DNA from 4 places in the Pseudoalteromonas sp. SWYJZ19 genome. Region 2 is predicted to be linked to each of the others. Evidence: predicted binding sites of a transcription regulator. Region 2 holds the regulator's gene; each other region holds the start of a gene.
What was found. The regulator sigma-54, encoded in region 2, starts transcription at its own class of promoters, with help from an activator protein. The targets are predictions, from matches to a motif close to GTTGGCACGNNNNTNGNNT.

Region 1: the regulator sigma-54 is predicted to act here: its motif matches at 2,893-2,911, upstream of I6F45_RS09245 (BON domain-containing protein).
Region 3: the regulator sigma-54 is predicted to act here: its motif matches at 2,347-2,365, upstream of glnA (glutamate--ammonia ligase).
Region 4: the regulator sigma-54 is predicted to act here: its motif matches at 2,555-2,573, upstream of I6F45_RS17650 (hemerythrin domain-containing protein).

The regions. Positions count from the first base shown of each region.
Region 1 is NZ_JADYXI010000007.1:100,323-105,831, forward strand. It holds gene I6F45_RS09225 (substrate-binding periplasmic protein) at 1-361, shown strand, start outside; gene suhB (inositol-1-monophosphatase) at 415-1,218, opposite strand; gene I6F45_RS09235 (VOC family protein) at 1,495-1,911, shown strand; gene I6F45_RS09240 (LiaF domain-containing protein) at 1,950-2,618, opposite strand; gene I6F45_RS09245 (BON domain-containing protein) at 2,947-3,513, shown strand; gene I6F45_RS09250 (YqaE/Pmp3 family membrane protein) at 3,586-3,744, shown strand; gene I6F45_RS09255 (hypothetical protein) at 4,119-4,625, shown strand; tRNA gene I6F45_RS09260 (tRNA-Ile) at 4,872-4,948, shown strand; gene I6F45_RS09265 (5-carboxymethyl-2-hydroxymuconate Delta-isomerase) at 5,268-5,509, opposite strand, start outside.
Region 2 is NZ_JADYXI010000002.1:183,347-188,855, forward strand. It holds gene rapZ (RNase adapter RapZ) at 1-259, opposite strand, end outside; gene ptsN (PTS IIA-like nitrogen regulatory protein PtsN) at 278-730, opposite strand; gene hpf (ribosome hibernation promoting factor) at 735-1,022, opposite strand; gene I6F45_RS02715 (RNA polymerase factor sigma-54) at 1,049-2,548, opposite strand; gene lptB (LPS export ABC transporter ATP-binding protein) at 2,618-3,343, opposite strand; gene lptA (lipopolysaccharide transport periplasmic protein LptA) at 3,340-3,885, opposite strand; gene lptC (LPS export ABC transporter periplasmic protein LptC) at 3,875-4,429, opposite strand; gene kdsC (3-deoxy-manno-octulosonate-8-phosphatase KdsC) at 4,426-4,977, opposite strand; gene I6F45_RS02740 (KpsF/GutQ family sugar-phosphate isomerase) at 4,978-5,509, opposite strand, start outside.
Region 3 is NZ_JADYXI010000012.1:27,666-33,174, forward strand. It holds gene glnL (nitrogen regulation protein NR(II)) at 1-167, opposite strand, end outside; gene I6F45_RS12820 (DUF4124 domain-containing protein) at 250-771, opposite strand; gene glnA (glutamate--ammonia ligase) at 885-2,291, opposite strand; gene typA (translational GTPase TypA) at 2,799-4,622, shown strand; gene I6F45_RS12835 (hypothetical protein) at 4,996-5,430, shown strand; gene I6F45_RS12840 (hypothetical protein) at 5,498-5,509, shown strand, end outside.
Region 4 is NZ_JADYXI010000021.1:71,261-76,769, forward strand. It holds gene I6F45_RS17645 (plasma-membrane proton-efflux P-type ATPase) at 1-1,972, shown strand, start outside; gene I6F45_RS17650 (hemerythrin domain-containing protein) at 2,090-2,515, opposite strand; gene I6F45_RS17655 (hypothetical protein) at 2,864-3,118, shown strand; gene I6F45_RS17660 (hypothetical protein) at 3,179-3,433, shown strand; gene I6F45_RS17665 (DUF6500 family protein) at 3,463-3,681, shown strand; partial or broken gene I6F45_RS17670 (tetratricopeptide repeat-containing diguanylate cyclase) at 3,718-5,509, opposite strand, start outside.

The sequences.
Region 1 (5,509 bases), on a different contig from region 2:
TAACGGATTACATGTAAGACCGCTTACTAACTACCAAGCCATGTTCACTTTAACGAGCCGTGGACGAATAGATTACTTTCCTCGTTCGTTTATTGAGGTTAACTCTGAGCTTGTTGAAAACAAACAAAGTAATTTAGTAATCGTGCCTAATTTATACATAAGTTATCCAACCGGTATTTATTACTTTGTGACTAAGAGTAAACCTGAATTAGCAAAGGCTGTTGAAGAGGGATTAATAGTGATGCAGGAAAGCGGTGAATTTGACGCATTATTTAATGAATACTTCGCAAAGGATTTAAATACACTACCTTATACAAAAGGCAAAACGATAGAGATTAAGCTCGATAACCCTTATTTTTAGGCACAAAAAAAGGAGCCTGAGCTCCTTTTTAGCATGCTATTAATAGCATCAAATTAGCGAAGTAACGACTCAGTTAATACTGGACGAATTTCACGAATAATTGCTTGAGTCAATTTTGGTGAACCACAGATAATATTGCCGCTGTGGTTATAGTTATTACCACCAGCGAAATCTACAACCATACCGCCCGCTTCTTTAACCATAAGTTCGCCTGCAGCAGAGTTCCAAGGTTTTAAACCAATTTCAAAAAATCCATCAACACGACCAGCTGCAACGTATGCCATATCTAAAGCAGAACAACCTGCACGGCGAATGTCTGCAGTGTGTACAAACAATGCTTTAAACGCTTCAGTGTATGCATCCATGTGGTTTTTGTTTTTGAAAGGGAAACCAGTAGCAAGTACAGTGCCTGCAAGAACCGTAGTTTTGCTAACACGTAGACGTTTGCTGTTTAACTGAGTGCCTTGACCGCGAGATGCAGTGAAAAGCTCACCACGAATTGGATCATAAATAACAGCTTGGTCTAAACGACCTTTAACTTTAAGTGCGATAGAAACCGCGTAATGAGGGATACCTTTGATGAAGTTAGTTGTTCCATCGATAGGATCTACAATCCATTGGTAATCATCATCCTTGCCTTTATGCTCACCTAATTCTTCACCAACAATAGAGTGAGTAGGGTAAGACTGTAAAATAGTGTCACGAATTACGGCTTCGGCTTCTTTATCAATGTTAGTTACTAAGTCGTTAGCGCCTTTTTGTTGCACTTCAACTTTTGATAAATCTTCACTTGCGCGAAGTAAAATTTTGCCTGCGTTGCGCGCAGCGCGAACCGCAATGTTTAACATTGGATGCATGGTATTACCTTTGGGTTGTAAAAGAACGTTTATATATTTTAGCCGGCGTATTTTAGCGACTTTTGACATAAAGTAAACAATAAACCCCAAATACTTATGTTTGTTTTTTATACAAGATTGAAAAGTGTCTATATTTTTAAAAAATAATAATGAGCAATTAATAAGTCACTATGTTCCTTTGTGTGTTAATTAAATTGAATTAATTTTAAATAACGCTTTACCTAAAGTTAGCTTGAGGTTTTATCGTGCCCCTAACTTAATTGATAGGACAACATTATGTATTTAGAGCACGTAAACTTAGTCGCGAGTGATATAAATAGTATGCTTAAATTTTACCAAGCTGTATTTCCGCATTGGTCAGTCAGAAGTGAGGGCAGAGGCGATTGGCATGGAAAACCAAGACGCTGGGTACACTTTGGAGATGACACGCATTACATTGCGATAAGCAGTCATGGTGAGGGTGAAAACAGAAACTTATCGGGCCATCAAATTGGTTTTGCACACTTTGCTTATGTAACTAATAATTTAAGCGCAGTAGTAATGCGCTTAAATAAAGTGGGTTTTACAGTAAGCAAGCAAGGTAGCGAGAATCCTTTCAGAAAGAATGTCTACTTTATTGATCCTGCAGGGTTTGAAGTTGAGTTTGTAGAGTATTTAAGTGATATACCAAGCGAGCGAAATAACGATTTATAATAAAATACTAAGCAGCACGCTAAAGTGCTGCTACTCAATTATAGTGAGCGGTTATTATTACCCGTGCCAAACTGGGTTTTTAGCTCATTTGCAAAGCTCATAAATTTTTCTTTAATTGTGCGCTTTATTTTTACTTCAACCGATCCCATAACTGCCTTTCCTTCAATATGAATAGTAGGACCTTGGCGTTTGTTAAGTGATACCGATTTATTTTCAAGGCTACTTAAAATACAAAACATTTTAGACACTACATTTACATGCTCTGGTACGTAAATCTCATCGCTACCAAAAATACAGTTAACGTGAATAGTTACATTTTGATGCGCAAAAATGGCATCAGTAAAATCAAGTACCACCGATCCCATAAAGTTACTTAAATATATATTTTTTGGGACAACCCACTGACCGCTTCGTTCGTTAGAGCCTAAAATACTGCGTAATGTAAAATCATCATCACTGTTTTGCTGTGCACTATAATGTGGTTTAAATTGCGATTGTTTTTCTGCTTTATATTGCTGATCGGTATTAAGTGTTAAGTCTTCTACTAAGGCTAAAAGAGCGTCGTTATTAGGTGCATCCATCGCGCTATCGAGTCGTCTCTCAAATGCATCAACAGAAATAACCCCATGACTGTAATTATAAATTAATTGGTCAATTACTTGTTCGCGTACTTGCTCTATTGGGCGGTCTTCAACTTTTACAGACATGGGGCATTCCTTATTGTATTTACTATTGATACTGCTCTTGATGTTTGTATGCAAAGCACGCACCAAATATAATCACCCTAATTATCAGTAGGTTAATTTATAATGATGTTTTTTATTTTGTTATATTAACGATAGATTAACCAAAAATGCAATTATCTAGCTATTTTCACTATTTGAGAAATTTTTACCGAGTAGCCTGTAAATAGTTACACAACTATAGATAATGCCTCACTCCAAAGTAAACTCAACCTATTGAAATTTAAGTATAAATAAACTTGGCCTAAAGATCGCATAAGTTAAAGTGTCTTTAATCAAAAGGAGAAAGATTATGAAAACATTTAACAAATCTATTATCGCAGCTTTAGTTCTTGGTACTACGGCTATGGGTGCCCAAGCAAACAGCTGGGAAAACGAAAGTAAAGATGCTTGGATTGATGGTAAGGCAGAAACAGTTCTTCTTATGAACACTAACCTAAACAACTTTGACATTAACACTGATGTAAAAAATGGCAAGGTAGTACTTACAGGTAAAGTTAATAGCGAGCTTGATAAAGAGCTAGCAGAAGAACTTGTACTTAGCCTAGATGGCGTATCTGATGTTGAAAACAGCCTTACTGTTGTTAAAAGCATGGATACCAAAGATAAAAGCAAAGACATGATGGACGATGATGATAACGACCTAACGGATGCTAAAATCACCACTGTAATTACAACTCGCTTCCTGTTTGACTCAGAAGTAGGTGGTACAGACATTGATGTTGATACCGACAAAGGTATAGTAACTTTGAACGGGACTGTAGGGTCTGAAGCTGAAAAACAGTTAGCAGTTAAAATTGCCAAAAATGCTGAAGATGTTCGTGACGTAGTTGATAACTTAACTATTGTCGCTGAATAATACAGTATAGTTAAGGCCCAGTAATGCTGGGCTTTAAGTCTTTTTAATGCTTAATTTAAATGGAGTTTAGTCATGGATATTATTCGTATAATACTTTCGGTTTTACTACCGCCGCTAGGTGTATTTTTGCAAGTTGGCTTAGGTATGCACTTTTGGTTAAATATTTTATTAACACTGCTAGGTTATTTCCCAGGGTTAATACATGCAATCTACATTATTGCGAAAAAATAATGACAGATTATATATTGTGTAAGCCGACTACTGAGGTTTAGCTAAATACTTCAGTACCGATCGGCTCACAATATTAGTTTTTAAAGTAAATATTTTTTATCAAAATCTAATTTTTAATTTACTCAAACTAAGTGATTTATTTCTTGTAACTCGCTCCCAAAATTCCCTCAGCCAAACCATTGTTTACTTCAATTAAGCTTTCTAACTAACCGCAGTGTTCTGATTCTGTATTGATGCCAGTTAGGAAATCTTTAACATTAGTTTGTTTATATATCTACAATACGCGATTAATTACTCTATTATTTAGTGACAATATTACCATCACTTCTAGTGTTATCATTACACCAAACTTTTACGCATATTGAGGTAGCTAATTGAATATTCGACTTATACTGTCAGGCGTTGTGTCATTCGTTTTTTATTTTAGCTGGGCCTACTGGGCGAACAGTTCGGCAGATATTGCTAAATCGGTCACGCTTCAAGCTGCATTAGTACAAGGTTTGTATAGTGGATTTGTAACGCTGTTTTTTACTTTTATTTTAGAAAAGGTCGTCAACAAGTATAAGTCTAGTTATGTAACGCTTGCGTTCGTAACTCCAATTATTTGTATGTTTCATTCTAAAACACCACAAAACGTAGCAATACGACAAAGCTTCAATAATGCAATTAACTCTAGCGCCTCGTATTTAGGTAACAAAAAAATAGCAGGTGTACTTTTTGCGCCTATTATTCCGATTACTGTTCAATCGAGCTTAGTGATTATGGTGAATGTAATTAATCAGACACCTAATTTGGCACTTACAGTAGCCCCAAGCATATTTTTTACAGCCTTGTATGCCTACACATATATGTTAGCTTTACTTAAAAAAGTAGAGCGTTAAATACAAAAGACTACATGTAGGAGGAAGGTTTTTATAATTTAATGCAGTGAATATCATGGGAAATATCTTACATTTTATGTTTATATCCGCATAAAAGATTACTATTTAAGCAGTTAGCTTACTGATTGTTAAAATAAAGGTGTTTGGTAGTGACAAGCACCTAAAAAGTTTTTATACTGCAACCCGCTTTAGTCGCTCTGTGACTGAACGCTTCAAAAATTAGCTGCCTAGCAGTTATATAAAGTTGGCCCCTTAGCTCAGTTGGTTAGAGCACACGACTCATAATCGTTAGGTCCCCAGTTCGAGTCTGGGAGGGGCCACCACTTTTACAAACTTCCCAAGTAATACCTAATCAAATTATTCAAAGCTACATGAACTTAATATCGTGTTATTTATTATTCTTTAGTTACCCCTAATAATAAAAAGTAATCTAAATAAAGTTAATCCATAGATTAAGCTAAGCTTTCTTAAATTAGAAAGAGTGCAAATACATTATTAAATTTCAGCGTTAGATCAGATGCTATGTATGCTCCGCGCTATAAATGACAGTGAGCAGCATCTAATTTAAGAATACAAAAAAGCCCCAATCGGGGCTTTATGTTATTAGTGTTTACTTTTATTGCTCAAAACTACAAGAGTTAACTAATTTTTACGGTATATCTCATGCTCAATATCGTAAATATTTACACTTAAGCTATCTGAATCACGGCAATATGTTTTTAAGCACGAAAGTAGTAGTTCGCTTAGCATTTGCTTTTGCTCAATTGAGCGCCCAGCCAATATATGTACCGCAATATGTATAAACCCTGATTTTCCTGCGCCTAGTTGATATTGCTGATAAGCAATTGCGCGCGTTTTTATGGTTTCTAACTCAAACAAATCGC
Region 2 (5,509 bases):
TATCTAAATAAAATAACGTAGGTTTTGCAAAGCCAGGCAAGTATTCAAGAATATCGTTAAATTCATCTTGTTGTTTAGGGATGTTACGCACATCAATGCTAACAGCAATTTTATCATAGCTATCAGACACACTGCGAACTAATGAAGGAAGCAAGTTAACTGGAATATTATCTACGCAATAATAACCTAAATCTTCTACAACGCGTAAAGCAACCGACTTTCCAGAACCAGAACGGCCGCTTATGATAATTAACTCCATTTAACACCCTTTATAAAACTATGATTGATTGACAATAACTTGGTAAAGCTCAGCATCTGATTTTGCACTGCGTAACTGTTTACAAAAATCTTTGTTGTTTAGTTTATCAGCAATGGTTGCTAGAGTCTTTAAGTGCTGCTGGTTATCGCCATCTGGTACGATGAGTGCGACGAAAATATCAACAGGGCGATTATCGATTGCATCAAAATTTATTGGAGTTTCGCTAACGAGTACTAAAGCCAAAGGCTCTTCTGCACCGCTCATTCTTCCATGAGGAATGGCAATGCCACGCCCTATACCTGTACTACCCAATTTTTCTCTGCTCATTAAAGCATTAAGAATATCTTGTTGCGGTAAATACGGAAGTTTGTCGTGAGCAAGTTCGCTAATGAACTCTAAAATTCTTTTTTTGCTATTAAAAAGGACCGCAGCTTTGCTGCAGTCCTGGCATATAAGTGAGCTTAATTTCATCATATTAGTGTCGAGCAAGCTTCTCTTTGTGTTTAATTACTTGTCGATCGAGCTTGTCGATCAACGAGTCAATGGCGGCATACATATCTTGATGTTCTGTAGAGGCAAATAGCTCAGCACCGCTTACGTGTATGGTGGCTTCTGCTTTTTGATTTAATTTTTCTACATCGAGAATGACATGAACATTATTAATATGATCAGAGTGTCTTTCTAGCTTCGCAAATTTGGTATTAATATAGTCTCTTAGTGAATCGGTTAATTCTACGTGACGACCAGTTAAGTTTAGTTGCATAAGCATTACCCTCTTTTTTTTGCGTCTTAAATCAAACTTTTACGTTGATTTGACGGTGGAATAGCCAGAGATTCGCGGTATTTTGCGATTGTACGTCTCGCTACTTTAATTCCTTGCTCAGCCAATATATCCGCTATTTTGCTATCACTCAATGGTTTTGCTGAGTTTTCTGCTGCGATTAATTTTCGGATAAGCGCACGGATTGCTGTAGATGAACATTCACCACCGTTTTCGGTGCTTACATGGCTTGAGAAAAAATATTTAAGCTCAAATATACCACGGGGTGTGTGCATATACTTTTGGGTTGTTACGCGCGAAATTGTTGATTCGTGCATTTCTACCATTTCAGCAACATCATTTAAAACCATTGGTTTCATGGCTTCAGGACCGTGTTCAAAAAAGCCTTGTTGTTGCTTAACAATACAATTTGTCACTTTTAATAGCGTGTCGTTTCTACTTTCTAAGCTTTTAATAAACCATTTAGCTTCTTGTAAATGCGAGCGAATAAACTGGCTGTCACCACTGGATTTTACAGTGCGAGACATTGCCGCGTATTGGCTATTAACACGAATTTTAGGCATGCTGTCTGGGTTTAACTCAACAACCCAGCGGCCTTTAATTTTTTTAACTGACACATCAGGAATAACATACTCAGATTCTTCTCTTACAATAGTATCTGCAGGTTTAGGGCTAAGAGTATGTATTAATGTCATTACTTCCTTAAGCTCTTCTTCTTTGAGCTTAGTTTTCTTCATTAATGTACGATAGTCACGAGCAGCTAATAAATCAATATGCTCGGTTAAAATCATTTTTGTTTCATTAATGTAAGGTGTTTCTTTATCAAACTGGTTAAGCTGAATACACAAACACTCTTGTAAACTACGTGCAGCAATACCGACAGGATCAAACAGTTGGATGCGCTTTAGTACTGCTTCAATTTCATCAAGTTCGACTTCGTTATCTTCTTCGTTTTCTTGATTAAAGCTTTCTAAAATCTCTTCGCAGCTTAGTGTTAAAATACCTGAATCATCAACTGCTTCTACAATCGCAATAGCGATGGCTTCGTCTGTAGGGCTAAATGGCGTTAGTTGTAATTGCCACATTAAATACTCATGAAGCGTCTCTGTTGAGGCGCCTTGGTATATTGATTCGTCTTCAGGCATTGGACCTGATGATGCTGCAGGGGCGGCACTCATGTACTCATCCCAGCTAACATCCATAGCCATGTCGTCACTTAGCGTGTCTTTTGCAAGTGCTTCACCACTATCTTGTTCGTATTCGCTTGGAGCATCATCGGCAGATGCGCTAACAGTTATGTCATCGGTATCAGCTTTTTGCTCGTTTTTACCTGCAGCGTCTTCGGAATAGTCTGGTTCTTCAACCTCTAATAGCGGGTTGCTGTCGAGAGCTTCTTGTATTTCTTGCTGGAGATCCAATGTACTGAGTTGCAACAAACGAATAGCTTGTTGCAGCTGTGGAGTCATTGTAAGTTGCTGGCCCATGCGCAGCTGTAGTGATTGCCTCATGTATCTCTAACAATCCTTTTATGTTGTTATAATTAATACTAGCAGATGCTTAAAGACATGGCGTAAATGTTACAGCCTAAATTGCTCGCCTAAGTAAACATCGCGTACTGTTTTATCATTTAATACGTGTTCTGGAGTACCTGATGCAATCAGCTCCCCATGAGAAACAATGTAGGCTTTTTCACAAACATCAAGGGTTTCTCTTACATTATGATCGGTAATCAATACACCAATCCCACGATTTTTGAGATGTTCTATTATTTTCTTTATATCTAATACAGAAATCGGGTCAACACCTGCAAATGGTTCATCCAATAATATAAATTTAGGATCGGCTGCCAGCGCACGTGCTATTTCCACGCGGCGACGTTCGCCACCCGATAATGCCATACCTTGGCTATCACGAATGTGTTGTATGCTAAATTCATCTAATAATTTATCGAGCGTGTCTTCTCGGGCTTGTTTATTTAACTCTTTGCGTGTTTCTAAAATTGCCATTAAGTTTTGATAAACAGTCAGTTTTCTAAAAATTGAAGACTCTTGTGGTAAGTAGCCAATGCCTAATCTAGCACGACTATGCATAGGTAAAAGAGTAATATCGTTATCATCGATAGAGATTTTACCTTTGTCGCTAGGTACAAGTCCCACAATCATATAAAACGTGGTGGTTTTACCTGCGCCGTTAGGACCAAGTAAACCAACAATACTGCCTGCTTTTACTTCAAGGCCGACGTTTTTGACAACTTCACGACCTTTATAGCTCTTTGCTAATAGTTCTGCTTTTAATGTACTCATGGCTGACCTTTATCGTCTTTTTTACTTTTTTTAGTTTCGATAGGCACTAAAATCGTGTGAACGCGGTCAGTTGAGTTTTCATCTTTTTCGGCACTGATTAGCTGCTGCTCTATATCGTAGGTAATGCTTTTAGCATTTATTTTTTGTCCCGCTTGCGATACTTGTGCATTACCAACAAGCGTTAAAAAACGCTTAGATACATCATAACGTACTTCGTCAGCACTGGCGCTCATAGTCGTGCCATCTGATTGCTTTTCTTCAAAGTGCGCAGGGCTACCTGTAGCAATTAATAATTGTTTATTATCGCCAAGTTCATCGCGTTTATGTACTTCTAAGCGGTCTGCTGTGATACGGCGGTTACCGTGAATAATTTCAACGTTTTTCTCAAAAATACCCACGTTAGCTTTTAATTGACCTTCTTGCTTATCGGCGCTTATTGAAATTTGATTTGCAGCCGGTTGCGTGTTTTGCTCTGCAGCACTACTATTAAACGCTAGTATAAGTGTAGGAATAATAAGTGATTTTAATATTTTATTGGTCATAATATATGGTTCGCGTATGGTTAATTAGTTTTATCACTTCGGTTTTTAAGTCGGCTTCTAGGCCTTTACCAGTGATTTTTAAATTGGGTCCAGTGATGATAACGGGTTGCTCCGAACGCATTGTTAATAGCTTTATATCTACCTGAATATTATCAGCATTGATTTTGTCTATCATGGCGTTATCGGTTAAGTTTTTGGCAACCACATTGCCTTCTAAAATTAATTGTTTGTCTTCGTATAATGTTGCTTCGTCTGCATTTATTTGCCACGTTTGCTTTTCGTTATATAAAGTAAAAATAGGTTTTTCAAAAAACGTAAAACCTAATTGTTGATATAGCTCCATTTTAGCCGCAGTGACTTTGTGGCTAATTTTACCTTGTTCGTCATAGGCTGTTTGTTTGAGTTCTATGGCTATGTAATCAGGCTTGGCAATAACTTCAGGCTCAGTCTGAGGCACAATATTTGTTTGTGTAAAATAAGGGTACCAAAGCCAAACCATACAGCTAATGAATAAAACGCTTAATATTATGCGCGCTGCATTCATGAACTAGTGCCTTGTGTAGTCAATGCTTTACCATTTTCAAGCATAAGTAAGTCGGTGAGCTCTCTTACTGCACCAAAGCCGCCAGGCATTTGCGTTACATAGTGTGATAAACGTTTAATAAGTGGATGGGCATCATTTACTGCAACAGCAAAGCCGACTAATTCCATAACGGGCATGTCAGGACCATCATCACCGATATAAGCAATTTGTTCATCGCTAAGGTTGAGTTTGTCTTTTAGCTCTTGATAGGCAATGAGCTTATTTTCTTGGCCTTGATAAATATGCTGTACGGTTAAGCTGCTCATACGTTGTTGCACTATTTGTGAATGACGACCAGTAATTACAGCCACTTCAAAGCCACTGTTTATAAGCGCTTTAATGCCAAAACCATCTTTTGTATTAAATGCTTTTAGCTCTTCACCTTGATTACCAAGATAAATACGGCCATCAGAAAATACACCATCAATATCGCATATAAGTAGCTTTACTTTTTTAGCGCGTGCTTTTGCATCATCGCTCAGCGGTTGATAGAGTTCTTCAAATTGCATTTATAACACTCCTGCTTTTAATAGGTCTTGCATGTTTAATGCGCCAATAGGTTGGTTTTTATCATTGACGACGATTAAGCCATTTATACGTTTGTGTTCCATAATATTAAGCGCTTCAGCAGCCAAAATATCTTGTGTAGCCGTAGTACATGACTTAGTCATAACAACATCTATTTGTGTTGTATGAATATCAATTCTCTGCTCTAAAATACGACGCAAATCGCCATCGGTAAATAATCCCACGAGCTGCTGATCTTCATCAACAATGGCTGTCATACCTAGCCCTTTAGCAGACATTTCAATAAGGGCGTCTTTAACTGTTTGTGAAACGCTAATAATAGGTGTATTTGCGCCGCTGTGCATAACATCTTTTAAAGTAAGTAATAAGCGCTTGCCTAAACTACCACCTGGGTGAGATAGCGCGAAGTCATCAGCTGTAAACCCGCGAGCTTCTAATAATGCAACTGCCATGGCATCGCCCATCGCAAGCGTTGCAGTGGTACTTGATGTAGGAGCTAGACCCAATGAACAG
Region 3 (5,509 bases), on a different contig from region 2:
TCAAACGGTTGATCTAATAGGCGCTTATTACCAAGGCCTAGCAGCTCGCTAGTACTAGTATTGGCATATACAACGGTGAAGTTTTTATCAAGTAACATGATAGCGGTTGTTTGATTTTGCCAAATGGCATCGAGTAGCTCAGGGCTAAAGTTTTTATTATTAATCATAGCTGCACCATTTTAGTGCGTGGATGTTTGCAAGCAAGTTATATGGTTAAATACACTGCTGCACGTTTAGTAATGCCCCAATTTAGTTACCTAGGTTTAGCCCTTTTCGGTGCATAAAAAATATGCAGGGTTCGCTTGTAGCAATAACTTGGTTTTTACTATTAAAAAGCTTTAATTGTAGTGTGTGCTGACCACGTTCTACATCTCTAATTGCAAAGGTTGAGCTGTCACTGGCTGGGCCGTGTGCTTTACCATCAATAAAAAGTTGTATAGTAAAACCAGTTTCAAAGCGTGGTTTTATTCGGCTAGTTACATAAACAGTGCCGGTATTTTCACGAATAGTCTGGTTATGATCAGGTGAGGAAATAGCAATACTAAAGGCCGCTTGTTGAGGCTGAGGTTGCTCGTCAAAAATGTCAGTATTTGTTGCAGGCATATTAAGATCTTGGCTGGTGAGCTTTACCTCTTGGGCCCCTTTATGAGGGGTGTCTGAGAACACTAATACGCCATTTTTATCTTTCCAAGCGTATATTTTTGTTTCACCGGCATAACCATAATTACTTAATCCTAAAGCAATTAATAGTAATAAAATCTTGTTATTCACTCTGCAGCCCTGCATTTTTATCGGTAACTTAACTTTAGTGGAGATTGACTAATTTTACCATTAAAAAAGCCCGCAAAGCGGGCTTGAGAACACACATATTTTTTACAGCTTAATTAACAGCTGTAGTACATTTCAAACTCAACTGGGTGAGTTGTCATGTTAAGCTTTTCAACTTCTTGAGACTTAAGTGAGATGTAAGCATCGATTAAGTCATCAGTGAAAACGCCACCTTGAGTTAAGAATTCACGGTCTGCGCTAAGTGCAGATAGTGCTTCGTCAAGTGATGCTGCAACAGTTGGAATTTCTGCTGCTTCTTCAGCTGGTAAGTCGTATAAATCTTTATCCATAGCATCGCCAGGATGGATCTTGTTTTTGATACCATCAAGGCCAGCCATAAGCATTGCTGAGAAAGCAAGGTATGGGTTAGCAGTTGGATCCGGGAAGCGTACTTCAATACGACGACCTTTTTCAGATGGAACCACTGGGATACGGATTGATGCAGAACGGTTACGTGCAGAGTATGCAAGCATAACTGGTGCTTCAAAACCTGGTACTAAACGTTTGTACGAGTTAGTAGAGGCATTTGCGAAAGCGTTAATTGCTTTAGCATGCTTGATGATGCCGCCAATGTAGTAAAGTGCATCTTCAGAAAGACCGCCGTACTTATCGCCAGCAAAAAGGTTAACACCGTCTTTAGCTAAAGACTGGTGACAATGCATACCAGAACCGTTATCACCAACAACTGGCTTAGGCATAAACGTTGCTGTTTTACCGTATAAGTGAGCCATGTTATGGATAACATATTTCATTTCTTGGATTTCATCCGCTTTTAATACCATTGTATTAAAGCGAGTAGCGATTTCGTTTTGACCTGCTGTTGCTACTTCGTGGTGATGTGCTTCTACTACTTGGCCCATTTCTTCTAGCACTAGACACGTAGCTGAACGCCAATCTTGGAAGTCATCAACTGGAGCAACTGGGAAGTAACCGCCTTTAACACCTGGACGGTGACCTGTGTTGCCATCTGCATATTCTTTATCTGAGTTCCAAGCAGCTTGCTTAGAATCAATTTTGTACATAGAACCAGACATATCTGATTTGTATTTAACGTCGTCAAATACGAAAAATTCTGGCTCTGGGCCAAATAAAACGGTGTCTGCAATACCTGTAGAGCGCATGTAGTCTTCAGCACGCTTAGCAACAGAACGCGGGTCGCGCTCATAGCCTTGTAGTGTAGAAGGCTCAACTACGTCACAACGTAAAATTAATGTCGCTTCTTCTGTGAAAGGGTCTAGTTTGATTGACTCAGGCACTGGCATTAATACCATGTCTGATTCGTTTATGCCTTTCCAGCCTGCAATTGAAGAACCGTCGAACATTTTACCGTCTTCAAAAAAGTCTTCATCAACTTGGTGATGAGGAATCGATACATGTTGCTCTTTACCCTTAGTGTCAGTAAAGCGTAAATCAACGAACTTAACGTCATTTTCTTTAATAAAATCTAAAACCGATTGTGACATGTGTCCTCCAACTATTGGGTTTTGTTATTGCTGCATAATTGCTTTGGTATTTACTAAGCTGATTTTGTGCCATTATTGTAACTGGCTGTTTATAAATTAAAAAAATATCATTGCATCAAAATGGAATATACAAACGCACCATGTTGGTGCGTAAATATTCCATTTCGGTGCAAAATTTACAGAGCGTAATTTGTTGTTAATTTAATCAGCTGAAATTAGCATAACCTAAATGCAAAAGAGTAACAAAAAGATCGGAAAAATAGTCAAAAAGAGGGTTTTTTGAAAAATAATTGAAATTTAATTCATATAATTGTCATATAAAAAACAGATACTTAGTAAAAGTATTGAGAAAGTTTTAAAATATGTATTGGATAAACTTTCATCCATGTCATTAATGAGGGATAATATGCGCCCTTTTAAATCCTATGCTGGGACATCTCGCGAAAGCGTGGATGAGTGCGTAGATCTTGCAGGATCATTGAGAATTTAATTTCTCTGAGTAAATATATGAGCATCGAAAAGTTAAGAAATATAGCGATTATCGCGCACGTTGACCACGGTAAAACAACTCTGGTTGACAAACTACTTGAGCAATCAGGTACATTAGAAACACGCGGCGGTAACGAAGAGCGCGTGATGGACTCAAACGACATTGAGAAAGAACGTGGTATTACCATTTTGGCTAAAAACACAGCCATTTCTTGGAACGACTACCATATCAATATCGTAGATACTCCGGGACACGCCGATTTCGGTGGTGAAGTTGAACGCGTACTTTCGATGGCTGACTCAGTATTATTACTTGTTGATGCTCAAGAAGGTCCAATGCCACAAACGCGTTTCGTTACGCAAAAGGCATTCGCGCAAGGCTTAAAGCCAATCGTAGTTATCAATAAAATTGATAAGCCAGGTTCACGTCCTGATTGGGTTATGGATCAAATCTTTGATTTATTCGACAACCTTGGCGCAACTGACGAACAGTTAGACTTTAAAGTAATCTACGCTTCAGCTATCAACGGCTGGGCAACACTAGATTTAGACGAGCCATCAGACAACATGGAACCTATGTTCAAGATGATCGTTGACGAAGTATCACCACCGGATGCAGATCCTGAAGGTGACTTCCAAATGCAAATTTCTCAACTAGATTACAACTCTTATGTTGGTGTAGTTGGTATTGGTCGTATTAAACGTGGTTCTGTTGCTCCTAACCAACAAGTTACTATTATCAGTGCTGATGGCACTACACGTAATGGTAAAATTGGCGCAGTACAAAGCTACCTAGGTCTTGAACGTATCGAAACTGATAGAGCTTACGCTGGTAACATCGTAACTGTAACAGGTATTGGTGAGCTTAAGATTTCTGATACAGTTTGTTTCCCAGGAAACGTTGAAGCATTACCACCATTAAGTGTTGATGAGCCAACTGTAACAATGACATTCTCTGTAAATAACTCACCTTTCTGTGGTAAAGAAGGTAAGTTTGTAACGTCACGTAATATCCGTGAACGTTTAGACAAAGAATTAGTACACAACGTAGCACTTCGCGTTGAAGATACTGGTAGCCCAGATAGCTTCCGTGTTTCTGGTCGTGGTGAATTACACCTAGGTATCTTAATCGAGAACATGCGTCGTGAAGGTTACGAGCTTTCAGTTTCTCGTCCAGAAGTTATCTTACGTACTGTAGATGGCGTTCTAGAAGAACCGTTTGAAACAGTTACTATTGACTGTCAAGACGAGCATCAGGGTTCTGTTATGGAACAAGTTGGCCTACGTAAAGGTGAACTTACTAACATGACTCCAGATGGCAAAGGCCGTATGCGTTTAGATTTCATGATCCCTAGCCGTGGTTTAATTGGTTTCCAAACTGATTTCATGACGCTTACTTCGGGTTCTGGTCTTATGTACCATACGTTCGATCATTACGGTCCTCACAAAGGTGGCGACATCGGTGTTCGTAAGAACGGCGTAATGATTGCAAACGCAACAGGTAAAGCACTTACTAACGCATTATTCAACTTACAAGAACGCGGCCGTTTATTCATCGGTCACGGTGTTGAAGTATACGAAGGTATGGTTATCGGTATTCATAACCGTGATAACGACCTTACAGTTAACGCCCTTAAAGGCAAGCAGTTAACTAACGTACGTGCATCTGGTACTGATGAAGCGCAAACGCTTTCTCCACACCTTAACTACTCACTTGAGCAAGCGCTTGAGTTCATCGATGATGACGAGCTAGTTGAAGTAACTCCACTAAACATTCGTATTCGTAAGCGTTACCTTACAGAAAACGAACGTAAACGTGCAGGTCGTGGACCTAAGTCATAATCTATTAATTTAGAATAATGATTTTAAAAGCCGCTGTATTGAAAAATACAGCGGCTTTTTTGTGGGTGAAATTTGATGAGTAAAGGCTTAAGGAGTTCGGTTTAAATTTTTCTTATCAACGAGATAGCGTGCATTACAACGAGCACAAGCTATGGGTTGACGAATTAGCATCTAAGGTGACTTTTTATTTATATGTTAATTGGCTTGATTTTCAACTTTACGAAGCGTAAGAGTATTATTACTAAGTATCTATAGATTGAATATATGTAGTTTAGATGGTTAATATCAGCTCGATCTACTCAGTCCAAAAAAAATTATGCAGCCCAAGTCATGCGTTAAAAAATACTAAACTGTTATTTAAAAAGGAATTGTTATGTTTCTATATCGTGGTGTTACAAGTGAATTAGATAGTTTATGTAAGGGACAGTTGATCCCCAAAGGAAAACAAAATACGGCCATACCTGAACTAGGTGAAGTTGGTGTGGAGTGCGGAGCAGGGTATGAATCAGGATACTCTGGAGGCAACGGCTTAAGGGCTCATCAAATAGATTCCAATATGAAAAAGCTGTCGTTTGTTTCTACGAGCAAAAGCATTGAAGTAGCAAAAATATTTGCTACTAAAAATGGTACTTGTAATGGATATATTTATAAATTAGATTCAAGCTTATTTGAACAATTCGATGTGGTTACAGAAGAATTGGAATCCCCCATTTATCCTGATGAGCATGAAGTTAGTATTCGGACAAACGAAAACGGGCTAATCCCTGAAGGTGTTATAGTTGATAAGTTCACTGTTAACTGCACATAATCTAGTGCTAAGGAAGAACTGAATATCTTTGCTTTTCTAGATATTTCCAGTTGCTCAAGGAGAAAAAATGAATATTTAT
Region 4 (5,509 bases), on a different contig from region 2:
AGAAGTAGATCAATCATCACTTACGGGTGAGTCGTTACCGGTTGTAAAGTCGGCGGGTGAAACTGTTTATTCGGGCTCTATTATTCGCCAAGGTGAAATAGAGGCAATAGTATACGCAACCGGCGCTAATACCTTTTTTGGTAAAACAGCACAGTTAGTGCAAGGGGAGCGAACCGCAAGTCATTTTCAGCGTGCAGTGCTTAAAATTGGTAATTATTTAATAATGCTTGCTGCGGCTTTAGTACTGCTTATAGTTATTGTTGCTTTGTTTCGCGATGATCCAATGATCACCACATTACAGTTTGCACTCGTATTAACTGTTGCTGCAATACCAGTTGCAATGCCAACAGTGCTATCAGTTACTATGGCTGTAGGCGCTCGTTTATTGGCTAAAAAGCAAGTGGTTGTAACACGTTTAGCTGCAATTGAAGAGCTAGCGGGTGTTGATATTCTTTGTTCTGATAAAACCGGCACATTGACACAAAACCTATTAACGTTGGGTGACCCGTTTTATATCGAAAACTCAATAAATAAAGGCTCTGCTGAGCAAGTTATATTGTACGCGGCATTAGCATCTCGCTCAGAAAATAACGATCCGATTGACTTAGCAGTATTACAAAGTGTAAAAGCTGAGCAGCATCTAGATTCTTATCATATAGAGCATTTTCAGCCATTTGATCCTGTGAGCAAACGTACTGAAGCAATCGTTAAAAATGATGATGGCAAAACATTTAAAGTGACCAAAGGTGCACCGCAGGTTATTTTAGCTTTGTCGGCTAATATTGAGGCAGTTAAAACTCAAGTTGAGGCATCAATAGATGAATTTGCAGCACGTGGGTTTCGCTCTTTAGCGGTTGCTAAAACAGACGAGCAAGGTAAATGGCAATTTATAGGCGTATTGCCACTTTTTGATCCACCGCGTGAAGAAGCAATACAAACCATTGCCGATGCAAAAGAAATGGGTATGAGTGTTAAAATGGTCACGGGCGACCAAGTAGCCATTGCGCGCGAAACTGCAAGTAAACTGGGTTTAGGGACAAACATTCTTGATGCTAGTGGATTTGGTGCAACTGAGTATCATCAAGCCACACAGTTAGATGATTCTATCGAGAGTGCTGACGGATTCGCACAAGTATTCCCTGAGCATAAATACCATATTATTGATGTGCTTCAGCATAGAGGGCACATTGTTGGCATGACAGGAGATGGCGTAAATGATGCGCCAGCACTTAAAAAAGCTGACTGTGGCATTGCTGTATCGGGTGCTACAGATGCAGCGCGTTCAGCAGCATCAATTGTGTTAATGACCGATGGCTTGTCGGTTATTATTGATGCAGTTAAAGAAAGCCGAAAAATATTTCAACGCATGAACAGTTACGCTATTTACAGGGTTGCTGAAACACTGCGCGTACTACTCTTTATGACAATGGCGATATTAATTTTTAACTTTTATCCGTTAACAGCAGTCATGATTGTAATGCTTGCTTTACTTAACGATGCCGCCATTTTGTCTATTGCATACGACAATGTGCATTATCAAAATAAGCCCGAGACATGGAATATGCGGCTCGTTTTAGGTATTGCATCTGTGCTGGGAATTGTAGGGCCAATTGCAGCCTTTGGTTTATTTTACTTAGGAGATAAAGTATTTGAACTCGACCGTCCTCATCTTCAAACATTAATGTACTTATTACTTTCTGTAGCAGGGCATTTGACTATATTTTTAGCGCGTACCCGAGGTCCATTTTGGTCTATTAAACCGTCTGCTATATTAATGGTCGCCGTATTTGGCACGCAAGTTATAGCAACACTTATTGCTGTTTATGGTGTGTTTATGACCCCACTAGGATGGGGATGGGCACTTGCTGTGTGGGCATATGCTTTGGTGTGGTTTTTTATTAACGATGGTTTAAAGCTAGTGGCGTATCGAATTTTTGATCCGACAGAAGCACCCTTACTAGAGAAGAGTTAGCATATAGGCTTAAAAAAATGGTTATAAGCCAAGTGGCTTATAACCAATAGTACACAAGGGAGTATATATAAGGTGGTTCAATTATTTGTGAGTAAAGTTACTCACAAATAAAAAGTATTAGTGCATTGCATCATTATACTGCTTTGCCAAGCTTTGTTTTTGCCCTTCGGTTAGTGCTTTACCCGCTAATTGAAATACTTCGTGTTCTTCTTCACTTAAATGATGATGTACTAAATGATGCAGTTTTTTAGCTGCAACTAACCATGCAGACGAGCTCATTTCGGTATCTTCAAGTTGTTCAATTAATTCATCAATTTCGTGATGTTCAGCTACGCTGTGGCGCGCTTTTTCATGAGTTAAGTCATCAAACATAAGTGGGTTGTAAAAGTAACGTTCTTCAAACTTTGCGTGATCTTCTAGTTCTGTTTTTAGCTCGTCCATTAGCGTGTGGCGCTGCTCTGTGTCGCCGTGCGTTTGAATAAGCGCATCTACCAATTCTCGTTGTTTGTCATGGTCATGACGTAGTGCTTCAAAAATATTCATAACTAATCCTTTTACAATTTATTTGCTTATATCACTAACTAGCAAACTAAATGCCAAATATTAAGTTGATGTATTTTATTGCTTTTATTTTGATTTTTTATTTTTGGGCTGCTATCACTGTAAATTTTACAGTGATATGAATGCAATAATTTCAGGCTTTTACGTAGTTCAATTATAGAAGTGAGTATAAATCCCTACAGAACCTTACAAATATTTACTGGTTGTTTATTTTATTGCAGTGATAAAGTAGCAACATTATTTAGGTACAATCTATATGTATTACTCCCACATATAATACCAATCGGTATAAATGCAGGTAGCACGTTAACTTAATAGGATAGTTTAAGGATGAACACAAAAAGCCCCATCGCCGCATTATTGCTGTGCGCTTTATTAAGTGCATGTAGTACAGCCCCACGTTCTGACCCTAACTTATGCATTGAAGAGGCCGAAACGGTTGATCGAAATGGCGCTCAAACAAGCTCAGAAGTTTATAATCAATGCATTAGCGCACAAATTAAAAAGGATGAAAAAAACGACACTTTTTTTGATGCTATAGGTACGTTCTTTTTTGAATTTTTTGTAATGGAGGTAGAAAAGTAAATACGGCTAACTTGCAGCTATAGTCTAAAGTAAATAAGTTACGTAAAAATAGGATTAGTTATGAAGCAATTATTGATAGCAATTCCACTTTTTTTATTACTAAGCGCTTGTGCGGCACAGCCTTACGCAGGCTCGGCAAAATGTATGGAACAAGCAGATATTGCATACGAAACCGATACACGTAAAAATGAGATATTAGATAATGAATGCAAAGCTGCAAAAGTAAATACGCCTAATAAAGAGCTTGAGAATCATGGCTTGGTTGATAGAAGCCTTTTACAGCTAATCGTTAGCGTTTTAAATGGCGTATTTTAATAGTAAAAATATAATTAAATAAGGTATGTATGAGGGAAGAACTAAGAGCAAAAATAATTACCGTATGCGATAAAAAAATAGCAGTTAAAGGCGAAAATGTAGGGCTTTCTTTTTATGCATTTTTTGCTAATAAAAACGACGACCCAGCGCTACTTATGGAAGCTGCTACTTGGTGGATACACACCCATAAATTAGATCATTTTGTAAAAGCAAAGACCATCAAAAAAATGATCTTAGATGGGCTTTAGTCAAGTAAATGAGCCAATACTTTTAGCTGTGTTTATTTAATCAACAACGACTTGGTTTCTTCCGTTTTCTTTTGCTTTATAAAGTAATTTATCTGTATGTTTAATAAGAACATCTAGTGTGCTTTTTAAAGGGCCACTTACAGAGGCCCCTGCACTAAAGGTGATTTTTGTATCACTAGGAAAGTCTTCTATATTACTGCAATGCTTGGCGAAGCTAATGGCGAGCTGGTCAAATATATCGCGAATTATTCGTTCATCAACCGTATTTAGTGCAAATAACCATTCTTCGCCGCCGTAACGACCAAACTGATGATCATTACATAGTGTTTCTTTTGCAGCTTTTGCAAAGGCAATAAGAACTAAATCTCCAACATCGTGACCAAAATGGTCGTTAACTTTTTTAAAGTAGTCTAAGTCAACAATTGCTATCGTCATTTTACCTTCACCAAGCTTTGCTTCTGCTGCGCGCATTATTCCTCTGCGATTAGGGCAATTTGTTAGATAATCTGTTAATGAAATATCGTAATATTTTTGACGTTGTCGGGCTTGCCGATAAAATAAAAATAATGAAGCAATCACTAAAATAAATGCAATAGCAGCGCTGAGTCGCCAAATTATTTTTTGTTGGTACTCTTCTTTAGCTTGTAGTTCACTAATGTCTTTTGCGTACTCTAGTTGCTGTATTTTTTCTTCTTTTTCTTTTACTTCAAACTGCACCTGTAGTGTTTTTATATTATTTTCACTAGTTGCTTCGTAGTGTTTTTTTGTATAAAGGAGCTTTTGTTCAATTGCTTCAAAAGCCTCGTCAGTGTAGTTAAGGCGTCGCTTTAGCTCATAGCGTTTACTTAAAAAATCGGCTTTATAAATACTGCGGCTGAATTTATCTAATTTTAAAAACACCTCATCGTTTGCTTCATTTGCTCTCTCGATTAAATCTTGTTTTATATATATGTCAGCTAACAAAATGAGCGATGCGAGTTGCATGTCGTATACACCTGCAGAACGAGCAAGCTCAATGTTTTCTTTAGTTAAAGTTAAAGCTTTATCGTAGTTTGCTTGTAAGTACTCAATATTGGCAATTGAGTACTGAGCAAAGGTTAAGCCTTTTTGCATATTAACTTTTTTAAAATAGAGCAATGCTTTATCTAGGTATATTAAGGCATCTTTAGGTTTTTCTACTTCAAGCAATACATTGCCTAAGCTCCAGTATGCTTTTGCAGTAAAAAGCCCATCTTGTGTTTGCTCATAGGCCGCAACCGCTTTTTTTGCATAATATATGGCTTTGTCTTTTTCGTTTAGATAATTATATGCATCGGCTATTTTTCTAAAAAAGTACCCTTGAGATGCTGAATCGTCATCTTTTAATGCTAATTCTAGCCCCTCTAGTGCAACATTTAGGGTCTTTTTCAATGCATCTGTATCGGTGTAATAGTAAGCAAGTGCTCGTAAAATAATGATTTTTTCTTTAGTTGAATGCTGTTGCAAGCTCTCTTCTAATTTGGTGGCTAGCGTGTGTGCTGGAGTTGGGTTCGCCTCCCTTGCTAGAGACTTGAGTTGTGATTCGAGAAATAAATAAATATACACTTTTTCGATTTGGTAACTCTTTGTTCTTTAAGTAATAGGATAAGTGTGTGTTTAACGCTTCGTATTTTTCTTGTCTAAAAAGTAACTCCGCATACAAAGCGGCCGCTTCTAGATGAAGTTTTTTCCAATTTTGCTCTTTGCTTATTTTAAACGCTTGAGTGAGCTTGTCTTCATTTTGAAGATAGTCTAATTCATTTAGTTTTATGTTATTGATCAGGACTTGAGTCGTGTCAAAGTCTAGTGC